Skermanella sp. TT6: one gene and its partner. The protein of the gene in region 2 interacts with the protein of the main gene of each other region in a pairwise test. Links are inferred from orthologs where the notes say so. Each region holds a gene or a part of one and is shown on either strand. Other genes may lie near its edges. The genes, in order: cysK and cysE.

The links.
Region 1: the proteins of cysE (region 2) and cysK interact in binary tests that used the Escherichia coli proteins (3 or more experiments, as listed by UniProt). The link is inferred for Skermanella sp. TT6 from one-to-one orthologs.

The regions. Positions count from the first base shown.
Region 1 is NZ_CP067420.1:5,929,503-5,932,522, forward strand. Bases 1-2,882 are described here. They hold cysK (cysteine synthase A), read right to left. Parts: upstream 1,987-2,882; coding sequence 1,015-1,986; downstream 1-1,014. Other genes in these bases: IGS68_RS27715 (HesA/MoeB/ThiF family protein), read right to left, coding at 1-759; IGS68_RS27725 (RrF2 family transcriptional regulator), read right to left, coding at 2,060-2,515; dut (dUTP diphosphatase), read right to left, coding at 2,515-2,882. Also shown: more of dut, read right to left, coding at 2,883-3,020.
Region 2 is NZ_CP067420.1:5,248,602-5,264,444, forward strand. What follows is about bases 5,071-8,041. They hold cysE (serine O-acetyltransferase), read right to left. Parts: upstream 7,004-8,041; coding sequence 6,137-7,003; downstream 5,071-6,136. Other genes in these bases: IGS68_RS24520 (heavy metal translocating P-type ATPase), read left to right, coding at 5,071-5,888; IGS68_RS24530 (cation transporter), read left to right, coding at 7,207-7,824; IGS68_RS24535 (O-acetylhomoserine aminocarboxypropyltransferase/cysteine synthase family protein), read left to right, coding at 7,940-8,041. Outside these bases: IGS68_RS24495 (hypothetical protein), read right to left, coding at 1-214; IGS68_RS24505 (LysR substrate-binding domain-containing protein), read right to left, coding at 868-1,731; IGS68_RS24510 (DMT family transporter), read left to right, coding at 1,828-2,808; IGS68_RS24515 (hypothetical protein), read right to left, coding at 2,871-3,341; more of IGS68_RS24520, read left to right, coding at 3,615-5,070; more of IGS68_RS24535, read left to right, coding at 8,042-9,268; IGS68_RS24540 (hypothetical protein), read left to right, coding at 9,356-10,066; ltrA (group II intron reverse transcriptase/maturase), read right to left, coding at 10,316-11,266; IGS68_RS35710 (hypothetical protein), read right to left, coding at 11,215-11,562; IGS68_RS24550 (TauD/TfdA dioxygenase family protein), read right to left, coding at 12,262-13,137; IGS68_RS24555 (ABC transporter permease), read right to left, coding at 13,134-14,018; IGS68_RS24560 (ABC transporter ATP-binding protein), read right to left, coding at 14,015-14,872; IGS68_RS24565 (ABC transporter substrate-binding protein), read right to left, coding at 14,904-15,843.

The DNA of each region.
Region 1 (3,020 bases), 680 kb from region 2 along the record:
ATGGTGTCCGCACAGCGGGCAGTGCGGATCGGGCGGGACCCGGACCTTGTGGAAGCCGGTGTGAAGCGCGTCGTACATCAGCAGCTGCCCCGACAGGCTGTCGCCGATGCCGAGCAGCTCCTTCAGGACCTCGATCGCCTGGATCGAGCCGACGGCGCCGGCCAGAGCCCCCAGCACGCCGCCCTCGGCGCAGCTCGGCACCAGCCCGCGCGGCGGCGGTTCGCGGAAGATGCAGCGGTAGCAGGGGTTGGGACCGCCCAGATAGGACTTGAAGGTGGAGATCTGCCCGTCGAACCGCAGCATCGCCGCCGACACCAGCGTGCGGCCGCCGAGATGGCAGGCGTCCGCCAGCAGGTACCGGGCGGCGAAATTGTCGGTGCCGTCGGCAACCACGTCGTAGTCGGCGATCAGCCCCATGGCATTGGCCGCGGTCAGCCGCTCCCGGTGTATTTCGAGCCGGACGTCGGGATTGATCGCCTTCAGCCGCGCCCGGGCGCTCTCCACCTTGGGCGTCCCGATTGCGGCGGTATCGTGGATGATCTGGCGCTGCAGGTTGGACAGGTCGACCACGTCGGGGTCGATCACCCCCAGGACGCCGACTCCCGCCGCCGCGAGATAGAGCAGGAGCGGCGATCCCAGCCCGCCGGCTCCCACCACCAGTACCCGCGACTTCAGCAGCACTTCCTGTCCGATGCCGCCGACCTCCGGCAGGATGATGTGGCGGGCGTAGCGTTCGACCTGCGCGTCGGTGAAATCCATAAGGTGCTGACCTGGTGTTTGCCTGTTTCCGCCCGCCGATATGGCCGGACTACTTCCCGTCAGTTTGCGCGTGGATGCACGGGTCAAGCCCGCGCATGACGAAAAAGAAGCCAGCCGGACCCGCCCGTCACCGGGCCCAAATGCCAAGGCCTCCCAAGCACGGGAGGCAGGCGAAGGCTCCCTTTTCCGTCATGGCCGGACTTGATCCGGCCATCCACGCGCGAACTTCCTCCTGGAAGAAACCCGACTTCCGCCTTACTCCAGCCCCTCGAACAGGGCGGTCGACAGGTAGCGCTCGGCGAACGACGGGATGATCACGACGATCAGCTTGCCCTCGTTCTCCGGCCGCTGGCCGACCTCGATCGCCGCCGCCAGGGCGGCGCCCGACGAGATGCCGACCGCCAGGCCCTCGACCCGGGCCGCCTTGCGGGCGGTCTCGAAGGCGCGCTGGTTGGAGATGCGCAGCACCTCGTCGATCAGGTCCTTCTTCAGGATATCGGGCACGAAGCCGGCGCCGATGCCCTGGATCTTGTGCGGGCCAGGCAGGCCGCCCGACAGGACCGGGCTGTCCTCCGGCTCGACCGCGATGATCTTGAAGTCCGGCTTGCGCTGCTTGATCACCTCGCCGACGCCGGTCAGCGTGCCGCCGGTGCCGACGCCGCTGATCAGGATGTCGGCCTTGCCGGCGGTATCGCGCCAGATCTCCTCGGCCGTGGTGGCGCGGTGGATCGCCGGGTTGGCCGAGTTCTTGAACTGCTGGGTGATGAAGGCGTTGGGCGTCGACTCGACCAGTTCCTCGGCCTTGCGGATGGCGCCCTTCATGCCTTCGGACGCGGGCGTCAGCTCCAGTTCGGCGCCCAGCAGCTTCAGCATCTTGCGGCGCTCGACCGACATGCTTTCCGGCATGGTCAGGATCAGCCGGTAGCCCTTGGCGGCGGCGACGAAGGCCAGCGCGATGCCGGTGTTGCCCGAGGTCGGCTCGACCAGGGTGGTCTTGCCCGGCTCGATCTTGCCCTCGGCCTCGGCCGCCTCGATCATCGCCAGCCCGATGCGGTCCTTGACGCTGGACAGCGGGTTGAAGAACTCGAGCTTGCCGACGATGTCGGCCTTGACCCCGTACTCGGACGCGAGCCGCCGGACGCGGACCAGCGGCGTCGCCCCGATCGTATCCAGGATGCTGTTGTAGATCCTGCCCCGGAATTCAGGTCCGTGTTCTGGAGCCGCCATGGTATTCCACCCTTCGCAACTGTTAAATCTTGGAAATCACAGATAATCCAATCTAATACCTCGGCCCCGGATTTTAAATGCTGAAATCGATCTTGGCGTGGGTTTCGCTCTCGATGCCGGCCTGGTTGGCGCGCAGGCACAGGTCCTCGATCGTGATGTCGTCGAGCTGGGTCATGCAGTCGTCCTGGAGTTGCAGCCAGATCGGCCGGACGACCTTCAGGCCGAGGATCGACCCGGTCGGCTCCTCGACCGGATCGGTCGCGGTCTCCATGGCGCGGACCACCCGGACGATCTCGCCGATGCTGATCCGCCGTCGCTCCCGGGCCAGCCGGTAGCCGCCGCGCGGACCGCGCACCCCCGCCAGCACCCCGGCGCGGACCAGCTGCTGGAGCACCTGTTCCAGATAGCGCTTCGGGATTCCCTGGCGGCGCGTGATCTCGCCGCTCTGCACCGGCTCGCTGCCGGCATTGTAGGCGATGTCGAGGACCGCCTCGATCGCGAACATCAGCTTCTTCGAGATGCGCAGCATCAGTCTCGTCCTTTTCCGTCCGCGCCGGCCCCGTCCGTCCCGGTCGACCCGAAACCGCCGGCGCCGCGGGCGCTCTCTTCCAGTGTCTCGGCCAGGCTCCAGGCCACCCTTGCGTAGGGGGCGATCACCAATTGGGCGATACGCATGCCGCGCTCCACGGTGAAGGGCCGCTCCCCGTGATTGACCAGGATGACGCCGACCTCGCCGCGATAATCCGCGTCGATCGTGCCGGGGCTGTTCAGCACGGTGATGCCGTGGCGCAGCGCCAGGCCCGACCGCGGGCGGACCTGCGCCTCGTAGCCGGCGGGCAGCGCCAGCGCGAACCCGGTCGGGATCAGCGCCCGGGCGCCCGGCTCCAGCACCACGGGATCGGAGACGGCGGCCGACAGGTCCATGCCGGCGGAATGCTCCGTCGCATAGGACGGCAGGTCCAGGCCGGCACCGTTGGGAAGGCGTGTCACGGCCACCGCCAGGGCGGCCGATGCATCGGGTTTGGCGTCAGGGA
Region 2 (15,843 bases):
ACAGCTCCGGCATCAGATAGCGCTGCACCACCGCCTGGGTCAGGTTCAGGCTGCCGGGATGCAGGCGGTACCACAGCTCGCCGGCGGCGGAGAGATGCAGCCCGCCGGCCGCCGCCATCTGGCTCCCCATCTCGCTCCATTGCCACAGGTCCCAGCCCAACGCCGCGAGCCCCGCCAGCAGCAGGACCCCTCCGATCATTCTCAGGACGACCACTCGTTCCTCACCGCTGATTGACGCCGTGCCGGAACATGCGCCGCCACCCCGGGAGGCGCAACCGAACCCTTCTTCACTTTCCCGGGAGCCGACGTGAACGAAGTGCTTGAATCCGCCCCCGCCGTTGAGTATTTTCCGCGGCCTTGATGGAGGGGTGGCCGAGTGGTTGAAGGCGCACGCCTGGAAAGTGTGTATACCAGAAATGGTATCGCGGGTTCGAATCCCGCTCCCTCCGCCATCACTCAGAGATGCGCTACAACACACTGCGCTTCTCCGCCTTGCGCGGGGAACCGGCCGCAGTGGCGCACACGGTTCATTCAGCCGAAGAACTCGACGTTTTCCGGTGCTGGCCAGCGCTGATCGACACATGCCTTGCGGTGTGTGCGTTTTTAGTTGGATCGAAGACAGTGATTACGTCAGGGACACCGTCAGGGTCCGCACGACGACGATGACCGTCCGCCTCAGCGGGGCACTCCCCTTCTGAATGGGCAACCATGACCGCGATCCGCAACTCCGATCAACTCTCAGACGGGCTTTGAAAACGGTGCGGATCGCCGCACCCGTCAGTTGATCTACTGAGATTCCGTCTCCACCATCCTCATACTCTCCCGCCGTCGTAGCACGGATCGGGAGCGCACCCCCATGTCCCAGCCTCAAAGGCGGAAGTGGCGGACGATCGTTTCGGCAAGGAGATCCTGCGCCTTGCCGGCAGCCCCGGGTGCCCGGGCAATGACCAATTCATGGGCGGGCAGAGGCGGCAATCCCTCGTCCTGCCCGAGGATCCTCATGGCATCGGTGACGCGGGCGCGGTCGAGGATTCCGACGGCGAAGCCGCCCTCGATCGCCGCCTCGATGGCGGCGGATCCCGAGCTTGTCACGATCGTCCGCCACGAACGGCCGATCGCCGCCAAGGCATCGACCGCGGCGCTCCGGTAAGGGCAGCCGGAGCCGTGCAGGGCGAGGGGCACCGGGATATCCGCGGCGAGATGCGAACCGGCGCCCGCGACCCAGACGGGTTGCGTCGTGCCGAAAGCCGTGCCGCCGGGCCGGCGCGACTGGCCCGCGGGTTCCACGACGACGGCGAGATCCAGGCTGCCGCGCTCCAGCCGGTTCGCAAGCTCCCCGCTCGGACCGGTCTCGACCTCGAGTTCGACGGCGGGATGTTCAGCGGAGAAGAGGGGCAGAGCGTCGCGCAAGAGCCGGTGGGCATATTCCTCGGAGACGCCGAACCGCACCCGCCCGGTGGCCGCGGATGCGTCGAAGCCCGCGACGATCCGGTCATGGGCTTGCAGGAACTCGACGGTCTGGATCAGCAGGCTCCGCCCGGAGGGTGTCAGTGTCACCCCCTGGTTGTCGCGCTCGAACAGGCGCCGGCCGGCAAGCTCCTCGAGGCGGCGGACATGCGTGCTGACCGCCGAAGGGCTGCGGTTGAGATGGAGCGAAGCCGCGCGGAACTGCCGGAAACGGGCAATGGCGTGGAAGGTCCGAAGAAGCTCGATGTCGAGGGGCTGCGGCATAGTTCAATATTTTCGCATTACTGGTTCATTTAGTTTCGTTTGATTGAACTACCTCGCCACCCGAATGTCAACTCCATGACGGAAAGGAGCACAGTCATGGACAAGACAGTCAGGGGCAAGACAGTCAGGGGCGCGGCGAACGCATGGGCCACCACGGGACGGGCGGGAAACGCGGTGGGTCGCGCCGCTCCCCCGGCCTTCGTGCTTTTCGGGCTCCAGGCGGCCATGGTGGTCGCCTGGAGCGCGGGTTTCATCGGCTACCGCTTCGCGGCCGAGCATGCGCCGGCGTTCCTGGTCACGTTCTGGCGCTTCGCGTTGGCGGTCCCGCTGCTGCTGCCCTTCGCATTGCCGGCTCTCCGCGCGGCGCCGCGGGCGGCGATAGGCCGTCAGGCGCTGATCGGCGTCTTCGCCATCTGCGGTTATCTGGCGCCGATCGCGAAATCCATCGAGTACGGGGTTCCGGCGGGACTGGCGGCACTGGCCGCCGACCTGCTGCCCCTGGCGGTCGCGGGAATGGCGATCTTCCTGCCCGGACGGCGCACCGGTGGGCTGCGATGGATCGGCGTCGGCATCGGTGCCCTTGGCGTCGTGGCCGTGGCCGGCGAAAGCTTCCGGCTGGGTTCGGCACCGGTGTGGGCTTATGGCTTGCCGGTGCTGGGCATGCTGTCCCTGGCCGTCGCGACGCTGATCCAGGAGAGGATCGGCGGAACCGACCTGTCCCTGCCGATCTCGGCGACGCTCTTCATCCAGGTCTGCGTCAGCGTGCCGGTCTTCGGCATCCTGGCCCTGGTCGAGGGCGGCATCGCACCCGTCGCGAGTCCGACGTTCGGATTGAGCCTCCTGTGGCTCGTGCTGATCCCGACGCTGGGGGGATACGGACTGTACTGGGCATGCCTGCGCCTGGGTTCGGCCGAGAGCGCGAGCGGGGCGCTTTATCTCAGCCCGCCCGTAACCATGATCTGGGCGCATGCCGTCTTCGGGGAGCCGCTGTCACCGATGATGGCCGTCGGCATGTGCCTGTCGCTGGTCGGCTTGTTCTGCATCAATCGCGAGGCGGGCCGCGGAACCTCGCGATAGGACGCCTCGGGGAGAACACCGGGTTCATCCCGCCGGGATCGGAGAACAACCGCAGGCAGCCCCTACCAGGTCAGGGCCTGGACCTGCCTGATGACGTCGATGTCGTCCAGCTTCCGGTCGCTCTGCGCCTGGCTGAAGATCAAGAGCAGTTGATTGAGCCTGCTTGCCAGGGGGCCGGTGGTCGGGCGCGGGAAGGTCATGCCGGGGATGGCGTCGGCAAGCCTCTGCCGGATGTCGCGAATCTCCACGACCGCCTTGTCGTCCAGCCCTCCCTGGGCGGAGGCCGTCAGGCCCGCCGCCCGGATCAGGTGCTCCGCCACTTCCCGGTCGTTCATGGGCCGGTGGCAGGGAGCGGGAGGAAGGTCGGCGGTGACCGCTTCCGCCTCCGTGGCTTCCCGGGGAGAAAGGAACTGAAGTAGAGGGCCGAGATGGGCCATGAGAACATCGGTCGAATTGACGATGACTCCGGACCGCCCGTTGATCGACTGAAGTTTCGCGGCATGCTTCTCGATCAGGATGCGCGCCTTCGCCATCGAGCACGCAGCAACGGGTTTTGTCATATCTGTCACGACATAGACTGGAATATGCCTGATCGAAGAAAAGCCCACGATGACGCCCTCTTGTGTTGCGCGCCTACTGTGACAAAGAACTTTTTACGAGAGATTAAGGACAACTCGAATACAGATGGAGTCGAAGCGCCGCGTGCCGACGCACCATAGCGCAGCGACCGCGGCAAATAGCCCTTGACCTTCCCACGACTGGAAGCCCCATCCATATGGGGTTACAGAGAAGCCGAGAGGTCAGCCATGGCTTACGCCGCAATCCGAACCGACAATCCACCCGATGCCGGACAGGCCGAATTCGACCTGTCGATCGAGGGCATGACCTGCGCGTCGTGCGTGGGCCGGGTGGAAAAGGCGCTGCGCCGGGTGCCCGGCGTCACCGAGGCGTCGGTCAACCTGGCGACCGAGCGGGCGCACGTGGTCGGCAGCGGCCTCGACGGGGAAACCCTGGTCGCCGCGGTGGACCGCACCGGCTTCCGGGCCGCCCCTATCGCCGCCGAGGAACCAAGCGCCGGCCGCAAGGCGGTGGCAGAGGCGCGCGACCGGTCGCGGCAGGACCTGACGCGGGTAATGATCGCCGCGGCCCTGTCGCTTCCCCTGGTCGCCGGGATGGCCGGCGACATGGCCGGGCTCGACGTCATGCCGCCGGGCTGGCTCCAGTTCGCGCTGGCGACGCCGGTCCAGTTCTGGCTGGGCTGGCGGTTCTACGTCGCGGCCTTCAAGGCCGTTCGCGCGGGCGCCGGCAACATGGACCTGCTGGTCGCGATCGGCACCTCGGCCGCCTGGGGGCTGAGCACCTACCTGCTGCTGGTCCAGTACATGGCGGCCCTGGGACCGGCGGATCACGGCGGCCACGCGCCGCACCTCTATTACGAGGCGTCGGCCGTGCTGATCACCTTCATCCTGCTGGGCAAGTGGCTGGAGAGCCGGGCCAAGGGCCAGACCGCCGCGGCGATCCGGGCGTTGATGGACCTGCGGCCCGACACCGCCCGCGTGCGCCGCGACGGGGTGGAGCACGAGGTCGCGGTCGAGCGGGTCCGGGTCGGCGACATCGTGGTGGTCCGCCCCGGCGAGCGGATCCCGGTGGACGGAAGGGTGCGCGAGGGCGAGGGCTCGGTCGACGAAAGCATGCTGACCGGCGAGAGCCTGCCGGTGGAGAAGGCGCCGGGTTCGGCGGTCACGGGCGGATCGATCGACGTGGACGGCATGCTCGCGGTGGAGACCACGGCGGTCGGATCGGAGACCATGCTCGCCCGCATCGTCCGCATGGTCGAAGGCGCCCAGGCATCCAAGGCGCCGATCCAGCGGACGGTGGACCGGGTCAGCGCCGTCTTCGTCCCGATCGTGCTGGTGATCGCCGCCGTGACCTTCGCCGCGTGGTGGGCGCTCGGCGGCGACCTGGAGGCGGCGATCCTGACCGCCGTGTCGGTGCTGGTGATCGCCTGCCCCTGCGCGCTCGGCCTCGCCACCCCGACGGCGATCATGGTCGGCACCGGATCCGCCGCGCGCCACGGCATCCTGATCAAGGACGCCGAGGCGCTGGAACGCGCCCATGCGGTCACCACCGTCGCCTTCGACAAGACCGGCACCCTGACCGAGGGCAAGCCGCGGGTGACCGACTTGGTCCCGTCAGCCGGCGTAGGCCGCGGCGAGTTGCTGCGGCTGGCAGCCTCGCTCCAGCAGGGCAGCGAGCATCCGCTGGCCCGCGCCGTGCGCGACCTGGCCGGTGCCGAGGGCGCCGCGGCCGTGCCGGCGGCCGGCTTCAAGGCGCTCGCCGGGCGCGGCGTCTCGGGCCGGGTAGAGGGCCGCTCCCTGCTGCTCGGCACCCGCCGGCTGCTGGCGGAGACCGGATTGTCCCTGGGAGCGCTGGAGCAGCGGGCCGATGCGCTGGAAGCGTCGGGCCGCACGGTGTCCTGGCTGGCCGAGGCGGCGCCGCAGTCCCGCGTGCTGGGGCTGGTAGCGTTCGGAGACACGGTCAAGGCGGGTGCCCGGGAGGCCGTCGCGGCGCTGCATGCCCGCGGGATCGAGGCGGTGATGGTGACCGGCGACAGCGCGGGCGCCGCCGGCGCCGTGGCGCGGGAGCTGGGGATCGACCGGGTCTTCGCCGAGGTCCTGCCCGGCGACAAGGCCGACGTGGTGGCCCGGCTGAAGGCGGAGGGGAAGACCGTCGCCATGGTCGGCGACGGCATCAACGACGCGCCGGCCCTGGCCTCCGCCGATGTCGGGATCGCCATGGCGACCGGCACCGACGTCGCCATGCACACGGCCGGCGTCACGCTGATGCGCGGCGACCCGGCCCTGGTGGCGGGATCGCTCGACGTGTCCAGACGGACCTACGCCAAGATCCGGCAGGGGCTGTTCTGGGCCTTCGCCTACAACGTGGTGGGCATCCCGCTGGCGGCGCTGGGCTATCTCAGCCCCGTCCTAGCCGGCGCCGCCATGGCGCTCAGCTCCGTCAGCGTGGTCGCCAACGCGCTGACGCTCCGGGGCTGGATGCCGACCCGGAGCGGACGATGACCATGGGTATCCCGGTAGGTCGGCCTCGGCCGCAGGCCGGCGCCGACACCATGGCCGGAACGCTGGGGCTGTACCCGATCAGGTCGATCCGCCCGAGACGGCCGATCCGATGCGTTGCGCCATGGGCGCAACCTACGATCGTCGGCCCGCATCACCTCGGCCCTGCATCGAGCCGTAGGTTGCGCCCATGGCGCGACACGGTGCGGAGAGTGGAACGTCCGGCCGCGAGGACCGGATCGGGTACCGCACTAGATGCTGTAGTCGGGCTCCGGCAGGCTCTGGTCCATCGCCAGGGCCGCCGCCGGGCCGCTGCACCAGCCGACGACCTTGGCCGGCACGCCGACCACCGTGGCGCACTCGGGGACCTCCTTCAGCACCACGCTGCCGGCGCCGACCTTGGCGCCGCGTCCGATCACGATGTTGCCCAGGATCTTGGCGCCGGCCGACAGCAGCACGCCGTCGCGCACCTTGGGGTGGCGGTCGCCGTGCTCCTTGCCGGTACCGCCCAGGGTCACCTCCTGGAGGATCGAGACGTTGTTGCCGATCTCCGCAGTCTCTCCGACGACCAGTCCGGTGCCGTGGTCGATGAAGACGCCGCGGCCGACCGGCACCGCCGGGTGGATGTCGATCGCGAATACCTCCGACACCCGGCTCTGAAGGAAATGGGCGAGGCTGTGGCGACCGTGGGTCCACAGCCAGTGGCCGATCCTGTGCCACTGGAGCGCGTGGAAGCCCTTGAAGTAGAGGAACGGCGTCAGATAGCTGTCGGCGGCCGGGTCGCGCTCCAGGATCGCGATCAGGTCGGCGGCGCCGGCCTCGACGATGTCGGGGTCATCGGACAGCGCTTCGTGCGCCAGCCGCTCAAGCCGCTCGGACGGCATGTTCCTGTCGCCCAGCTTGTGGGCGAGGAGCGCTCCCAGGGCGCCGGCATAATCGTCGTGGAACAGGACCGCGCCATGGATGAAGCCGCGCAGGATCTCCTCCTCCGAGGAGATGCGGACCGCGTCGGCGCGCAGAAGTCCCCAGACCATGTCGCTGGCGCGCGAGGCCGGCCGTGAAGCCGCTTCATCCCCTGGCGCTGCGAATTCCGGTACTGCAAACTGTACTTCACTCATGGACCCGGTGCTCCCAAGCGCGGCGACATCATGACCGGACCGGACCGCGCCGCGACGGCCGACATAGGAACGGAAAATAAGGTCTTCCGGTCCCGAAGCAATGTCGATCGTCACAGCCGATGGAAAAGTCGTTACACTGAAGAAAGAGGATCGCCATGGCTGCGGGCTGCTGCAACGGCGGATGTTCATCCGCCAAGCCTCCGGTGGACAAGATTTATCGCCGCGTCCTGTGGACAGCCCTGGCGATCAATTCCGGCATGTTCCTGACGGAACTGGCGGCGAGCGCTGCGGCCGACTCGGTCTCGCTGCTCGCCGACTCGGTCGATTTCCTGGCCGACGCGGCGAACTACGCGATCTCCCTGCTGGTGCTCGGCATGGCGCTCCGGTGGCGCGCCCGCGCGGCCCTGCTGAAGGGAGTCTCGCTGGGAGCGGTCGGGCTGCTGGTGGCGTTCCAGACCGCCTGGAACGCCTTCAACCAGACCGTTCCGGAAGCCGGGATCATGGGTGCCGTCGGCGCGCTGGCACTGGCGGCCAACATCGCCTGCGCGCTGCTCCTGTATTTCCACCGCGAGGGCGACAGCAACCGCCGCTCAGTCTGGATCTGCTCTCGCAACGACGCCATCGCCAACCTCGCCGTCATGGCCGCGGCCCTGGGCGTGTTCGGCACCGGCACCGGCTGGCCCGACATCGCCGTGGCCGCCATCATGGCGACCCTGGCGGTCTGGGGCGCCGCGCAGATCATCCGCCACGCCCGAGAGGAACTGGCCGGCATCGCCTCGGCCATGCCCGCCGAGAAAATACACAACGTCCCTGCTGAATAGGTTCAATTCACAAAAGAAGATACCCAGCCGGCCGGCGATCCTGTAGCTTGGGCCTCCATGACCCACGGGCACCGAAGGATCCCGTGGGCAGGCCAGAAGAGAGGAACCGCAAGCCATGAGCGCCACCGGCAAGACCCCCGATTCCCCCAACCCCGGCGCCCCGCACCCCGAGACGCTGGTGCTGCATGCCGGATACCGGTCCGACCCGGCGACCGGCGCCGTCGCGGTGCCGATCTACCAGACAACGTCGTACCAGTTCGAGCACACCGAGCACGCCGCCAACCTGTTCGCCCTCAAGGAACTGGGCAACATCTACACCCGGATCATGAATCCCACGACCGACGTGCTGGAGAAGCGCATCGCGGCCCTGGAGGGCGGCGTCGCGGCGCTGGCGGTCAGTTCGGGACAGGCGGCCTCGGCCCTGGCGGTGCAGAACCTGGCGCAGGCGGGCGACAACATCGTCAGCTCGACCAACCTGTACGGCGGAACCTGGAACCTGTTCGCCAATACCCTGAAGCAGCAGGGCATCGAGGTCCGGTTCGTCGATCCGGCCGACCCGGAGAATTTCCGCCGCGCCACCGACGACCGCACCCGCGCCTACTATGCCGAGACGCTGCCCAACCCCAAGCTGACCGTGTTCCCGATCCGCGAGGTCGCCGACATCGGCCGGCCGCTGGGCATCCCGCTGATCGTGGACAACACGGCGGCCCCGATCCTGGCCCGTCCATTCGACCACGGCGCCGCCGTCATCGTCTATTCGACCACCAAATATATCGGCGGCCACGGCACCTCGATCGGCGGCATGATCGTGGACGGCGGCAGCTTCGACTGGGCCGCCGACCCGGAACGCCAGCCGCTGCTGAACCAGCCCGATCCCAGCTACCACGGCGCCGTCTGGGTCGAGGCGGTCAAGGGGATCGGTCCCGTCGCCTACATCATCAAGGCGCGCACCACCCTGCTGCGCGACCTCGGCTGCGCGCTCAGCCCGTTCAACGCCTTCCAGATCCTCCAGGGGCTGGAGACGCTGCCGCTGCGCATCCGCGAGCACAGCCGGAACGCGGCCTCGGTCGCAGAGTATCTGTCCAGGCATCCCAGCGTGACCAAGGTGATCTATCCCGGCCTCCAGCAGGGGAACGAGCGCACGCGCGCGGACGCCTATCTCAAGGGCGGCTACGGCGGCCTGGTCGGCTTCGAGCTGCAGGGCGGCCGGGAGGCGGGCCGGCGCTTCATCGACAGCCTCAAGCTGCTCTACCACGTCGCCAACATCGGCGACGCGCGCAGCCTGGCGATCCACCCCGCCAGCACCACGCACTCGCAACTGTCGATCGAGGAGCAGTTCGCCACCGGCGTCAGCGAGGGCTATGTCCGCCTGTCGATCGGCATCGAGCATATCGACGACATCATCGCCGACCTGGAGCAGGCCCTGGGGCAGGCTGGAGGTTAAAGACTCCATAATCTCGATTGATTAAGTCGTGATTAGCTGGGATGATGGTCGGAGTTGAGAACGGACAACCACGGAGGAGGCATGCCGATGGATGCGACGATCATTCCCCTGACGTCGCGCCGGAGCAGTCAGCCGGGCGCGGAACCTGACTTCAACCCCGACCGCCATCTGGCCCTGGAGCCGCCGGCCTGGTCGCTGGACCTGTCCCCCGGCGGGGAGGCGGGACGGCGCCACCGGCCCCCGATCACGGCCCCTTTCCGGGTCCTGAGCCGGGACGGCGTCGCCGCGGCGGCGCGCCGGGGCGGCTCCGCCAAATTCCTGGCCGACCTGGCGCGCCATCCCGCCGTCGCCGGTGCCGTCGGAGGGCTGATGGGAACCCACGTGATCCCGGCGCCGGTCCGGACCGGCGAAAGCTCGGACCTGATCCTCAGCCTGGCCGACGACAGCGCGTGGCCGGCGGGTTTCGGCATGCTCCAGCTTCCCGGCACGGTGCTGCGCCAGACCGCCCGGATGCCGGCCGCCTATGCCCGCCTGACCTATGTCCCGGAGGACGCCCCCGTGACCCTTCGCGACCTGGAAGCGGGTGTCGGCGACGCCGAACGGGCACGGGTCGCCTGGATGCGCCACAAGGCGCTGGTCTCCCACCGCAAGCTGGGGCGGCTGCTGGACAGCCCCGATGCCGAATGCGACCGTCGGACCCTGGCCCATGAACTGTGGGAGGCCCTGTCCGACGCGGAGCAGGCGCTGGAGGCGCTGTCGTCGGAGTCGGAAGGGCTGGAGATCTTCTACGCGAGTTGAATCCGGCCGCGGGAGCATCCCCGGCCATGCCGCATGATAACAACAGCCACAGGCAGCGATGCTCCCGCTTCGTCGTGGCCGGATCAAGTCCACGGCTGTCCGGCACGGTACTTGCCTATCAACGATTGAGAACATTCAATGCGACTGTTTTCTCGTTCGGTTCGATAGGGGTAGGGAAGGTTTTGCCTCCCCTCCCTCCGAACCGTGCGGGCGGTTTTCCCGCACACGGCTCTCCAGTCGTGGCTTTCCTCATCGGGAGTGTCTCGCTTGCCTGAGGGCTGTCGAGAGGGTGAACAGTCCCCTGGTCGCGAAGTAGGCATTGGTCCATTGCCGATGGTCTGCATAGCTTTTCCCGAAGCCTGGGCGTCGGGATTGCTTGCGCAGCATCGCCCTCAGGCGTCTGCGGATGAACTTGTCCAGTTGCGTGAAGAGGCGGGCTCGAGCATGTTTGAAGTAGCCGAACCACCCCCGCAGCACCGGATTGAGATCCGCGATGACGTGATCCAGGCTGACGCCCCGGCTGCGGCCGGTGCGGGCCCGGATCTTGTCCTTGAACGCCTTCAGGCTCTTGTCCCGCACGTATCGGCGTCCCGCCTCGAAGCGGTAGCCGAGGAAGTCGAAGCCCTGGCCGGGTTGCCGGCAGTCTCCGACGTGCGTCTTGTCGGGATGGAGCGTCAGGCCGTTGTCGGCCACCCAGGCTTGCACCCGGGCCAGGGCCGCGCGGGCCTGCGCCTCGTCCCGGCACAGGACGACGAAGTCGTCCGCGTAGCGGATCATGCGGTAGCCTTCGGCTTCCATCAGCTCGTCCAGCGGGTGCAGGTACAAGTTGCTCAGGATCGGTGAGATCACCGCCCCTTGCGGAGCTCCCGCGACCGGTGTCCATCGTGCCGTTTCCGTCATGATGTCCTGCTGGAGGAAGCTGTCGATCAACTCCAGGACGCGCCCGTCGCTGATCAGGTCGCCGAGCCGGGCCATGAGGTCCCGGCGCGGGATCGTGTCGAAGTACCGTTCCAGGTCGGCGTCCACCACCCAGGCGTATCCGTCCTTGAGCGCCCGGTCGACCGCGCGCAAGGCATCCTTGCAGCCGCGGCCGGGGCGGAAGCCGTAGCTGCCGTCCCGGAACCGGGCTTCGAGGATGGGCTCGATCGTCAGCTTGAGAGCCGTCTGGACGATCCGGTCCTTGACCGTGGGGATGCCCAGGGGGCGGGTTTTGCCGTCCCCTTCGGGATCTCCACGCGCCGGACCGGGCTTGGCCGGTAGCTGCCGCTGTTCAGGTCCTCGTGCAATTCCCGCAGGTACCGATCCGCCTGGAGCGTGAACCGGGCGATGCTCTGCCCGTCCACGCCCGCCGCCCCCTTGTTACGCGCGACACGCCGCCACGCGCACTCCAGGGTCGCCGGCCGGATCGCTTTGTCGATCAGGCTGTACCATTTGCCTCCTTTGACGCCGTTGCCCAGCGCCGACACCATGGGGCCGGTCCAGATCGACGCTTCCACCCAGCTCCAATCCCGAGCCTGGGCTTCCGTCCCTTGTTTAGCCGTTACCGGCACTCCCGGAACTGTTCCTTGCGTCATCCCCGTCCTTCCCCGTTCCACTTCCTGCCTCCCTTCCCTCGGGCCGGTTTTGCTATCCGTCCCTCTCCGGCGCCGGCGACCGCCCTCCGGCGGTCCCGCGCCATCGCGGTAATATGAAGGCTCTGACTCCTGCCGCCGTCACCCGCGCCGGCAGGTCTCTCCGCTTACTCCGCCTTGCCGTCCCGACATTCCGCCCCCACCCACGTGGTGGTCCCGCCGGTCGCTTTCCCAGTCACCTCAGCGCCGACGGTCGGTTCCAGGCTTCGCCATGAATGAGCAGGCTCGCCGAGCCACCCCGCCGAAACGGGTTCGTCATCCTACGGACCGCCGGTTCGCCTCAGGTTGCTCCCCACCCCGCTTCGCGGCGACGCAGTTACCTTCGGCTTCGAAGTCGTGACCTCCTTCGGTGCGGACTTGCACCACACTGACAAAACGTCCTCACGGACGCACTCATCCGCGGGCGTGACCCGCGGATCTCAAGGCACGGAAGCTCCGATGCTTCCCGTGAAAGATGGCCGGATCAAGTCCGGCCATGACGAAAATGGAATGATTTTGCCTGGCACTAACCCTTTCGCAGGGCGCGCAACAACCGTGCCGGACAGGTTGGCGACCATCCGCAACTCAAGCCTTGTGCCGCGCCCGGATCTGGGTGCGGTGCATCAGGCGGCGGTACTGGTTGTCGAAGCTGTCGCGGCGGTGCATGGTGACGCGGTTGTCCCACATCACCAGGTCGCCCTTCCGCCAGGAATGCGCCCAGGTGAACTCGGGCTTGGCGACGTGGGACCACAGCTCGTCCAGCAGCGCCTCGCCCTCCCCGATCGGCAGGCCGACGACGAAGGCGTTCAGCCGGCGGCCCAGGTACAGGGCGCGATCGCCGCTTTCCGGGTGGGTGATCACCAGCGGATGCACCGTCCCGGGCGAGGTCGCCAGGTCGGTCGGCTTCTCGTACCCGTAGCGGATGAAGCCGCCGCTGTTGGTCGTGCTGTCATGCTTCAGCGACAGGCCGTCGACCCGGGCGCGCAAGGTCTCCGGCAGCGACTCATAGGCCAGCACCGTGTTCAGGAACCAGGTGTCGCCCCCGGCCGGCGGGACCTCCAGCGAGTAGAGCACGCTGCCCAGCGGCGGATCGGGCAGGAACGACATGTCGGTGTGCCAGGAAGCCTCGCCGGCGCCGAGCGCCCCGATCGCGACGCCGTTCTCGACCACGTTGGAGATCACGTAGATCTCCTCGTAGCCGGGCACGAACTGCTTGCCGTTCTCGTTCGGCGGCGCCTTGTCCAGGGTGCCGAAGCGGCGGCTGAAGGCCAGCAGGTCGTCGTCGGACAGGTCCTGGTCGCGGAACACGATGACGCGGTGGTCGAGCAGGGCCTGGTTGACCCGCTCGTACTGGCGGTCGTCCAGGCCGCGGGACAGGTCGATGCCCCTGATCTCGGCACCCAGCACGGGCGAGACCGGGACCACGTCGATGTCGTCGAGAAGCGTCGGGCTCGGGCTCATCGCTGCATTCCCCATTTTCTGACGGTATGGATTTCGAGGGTTCGGAAGACCACGCTCTCGACCAGCAGGCCGATGATGATCACCATCAGCAGCCCGGCGAAGACGCTCGGGATCTCCAGCTGGTTGCGGTTCTCGTAGATGAACCAGCCGATGCCGCCGGCCCCGGAGCTGACGCCGAACACCAGCTCGGCGGCGATCAGGGTGCGCCAGGCGAAGGCCCAGCCGATCTTCAGGCCGGTCAGGATCGACGGCAGCGCCGCCGGCACCAGGATCAGCAGGACATAGCGGAGGCCCTTCAGGCCGTAGTTCTGCCCGGCCATGCGCAGGGTCTCGCTGACGCCCATGAAGCCGGAATGGGTGTTGAGCGCCATCGGCCACAGCACGGCGTGGACCAGCACGAAGGTCAGGCTGCCCTCCCCCAGGCCGAACCACAGCAGCGCCAGCGGCAGCAGCGCGATCGCCGGCAGCGGGTTGAACATGCTGGTGAGCGTGCTCAGCAGGTCGTTGCCGAAGCGGGTGGTGACCGCCAGCATGGTCAGCACCGACGCCGCGGCGATGCCGGCGGCATAGCCCACCACCAGGACGCGGAGCGAGGTCAGGCAGCGCTCGATCAGCGTCCCGTCCACCAGGCTGGTCCAGAGAGTCGCCAGCGTCTCCGACAGGGTCGGGAACATCAGCGGGTTCTGGGTCCAGACGGCGTAGCCCTGCCAGGCGGCGCCCAGCAGGACCAGGATGAAGATCCGCCGGGCCAGCGTGTTCCCGGTCAGCCGCTCCCAGGCCGACAGCGGCCGGCTGATGTCGCCGATCACGCCGGCGTCGGTCACGCCGCGCTCGAACTCCGGCCGGACCGAGGGGACCAGGCGTTGCGGATGGGCGGTCATGGACGGGCGGCCCTGGTCACGGACGGGGCTCTCGGGGACGGGGCTCCCCGGAATGGGGCCGGATGCTGCTGCTCGGCGAACAGCATGGTGTGGATGCGGTTCTCCAAGGCGGCGAAGCCCTCGCTCTTGTCATGGCCGAAGGTGTGGGAGTTCAGCTCCGCCTTGACCTGCCCCGGATGGGGCGACAGCACCAGGATGCGGTTGCCGACGATGATCGCCTCCTCGATGGAGTGGGTGACGAACAGCACGGTGAAGCGCACGTCGTCCCAGAGCTGGAGCAGCTCCTCCTGCATGCGGCGGCGGGTCAGCGCGTCGAGCGCGGCGAACGGCTCGTCCATCAGCAGGATTTCCGGCTCGGTGGCCATGGCGCGGGCGATGGCGACCCGCTGCTTCATGCCGCCCGAGAGGGTGTGCGGGTAGGAGTCCCGGAAACGGTCCAGCCCGACCTTGGCGATGTAGGCGCGCGCCCGCTCCTCCGCCTCACGGGCCGGCACGCCGCGGGCGCGCAGCGGGAACACGACGTTCTGCTGCACCGTCTTCCACGGCAGGAGCTGGTCGAATTCCTGGAAGACGACCATGCGGTCGGGACCGGGGCCGCGGATCAGAGCGCCGTTCAGCCGGATGGTGCCCTCGACCGGCTTGATGAAGCCGGCGACGGCCTTCAGCAGGCTGCTCTTGCCGCAGCCCGACGGACCCAGCAGCACGAAGCGGTCGCCCCGGTGGACCTGGAAATCGACCTTGTATGTGGCGGTGACGAGACGCGACTCCGTCTTGTACTGGAGCGTCACGTCGTCGACGTCGAGAAGGACTCCGGGATCGGCGTCCTGCGAGGCGAAGGGAAGAACCCGGCCCATGGCTTTCGATGCCTCCATCTGTGTCCCGGGCTCAGCTCCCCGCACGGTCGTGCAGGTCGGGGAAGAACAGCTCCTGCCAAGTCTCGGGCTTGTTCTTCAGGGTGCCGATGCGGGACATGAAATCGGTGTATTTCAGGATGTTCTGGGGCGTCGTGGAGTACTGGATCTCCGGATCGGCGATGATCCGCCGGACGAACTCCGGCGCCAGCTTGGAATTGTCCAGGCGGATATAGATCTCCGCCGCCTCGGCCGGGTTCTCCCGGATGAAGGCGCTCGCCTCGTCCATGGCCGCCAGCACCGCCCTGGCCGTCTTCGGGTTGTTCTCGACGAAGCGGCCGGTGGCCCACAGCGCGCTGAACGACCCGGGACCGCCCAGCACGTCGTAGGAGCTGAGCACCCGGTGGACCTTGTCGCTCTCGAGCTGCTGGTACTGGAAGGGCGGGCTGGTGAAGCTGCCCGTCACCTCGGTCCGGCCCGACAGCAGGGAGATCGTCGCTTCCGGATGGCTCAGGGATACGGTCAGCGTGTCGAGCTTGGCATGCCGGCCCTCGCCGAACGCCTGCTCGGCGGCCATCTGGAGGATGATCGCCTGGTACGACAGCTTGACCGTCGGAACCGCGATCCTGTCCTTCTCCGTGAAGTCGGCGAGGGATTTCACGTCCGGCCGGTTGGTGTTCAGGTAGGCCGGCTGGGAGTTCAGCGTCGCCAGCGCCCGCACGCCGATGTTGCCGCGGGTCTTGTCCCACAGGATCAGGAACGGCGGGATGCCGGCGGCGGCCAGATCGGCGCTGCCGGACAGCAGCGCGTCGTTGACCGCGGAGGGGCTGCCCAGCGGCGCGTAGGTCGCGGTCACGTCGCCGAGCCCCGCCTCCTTCGCGTGCTTCTCGACCAGCTTCAGGTCCTCCGCCACGTAAAGCTGGAGATACCCCAGGCCGAGCTGCCGGGCGAACCGCACGGTCGAGACCTCGGCC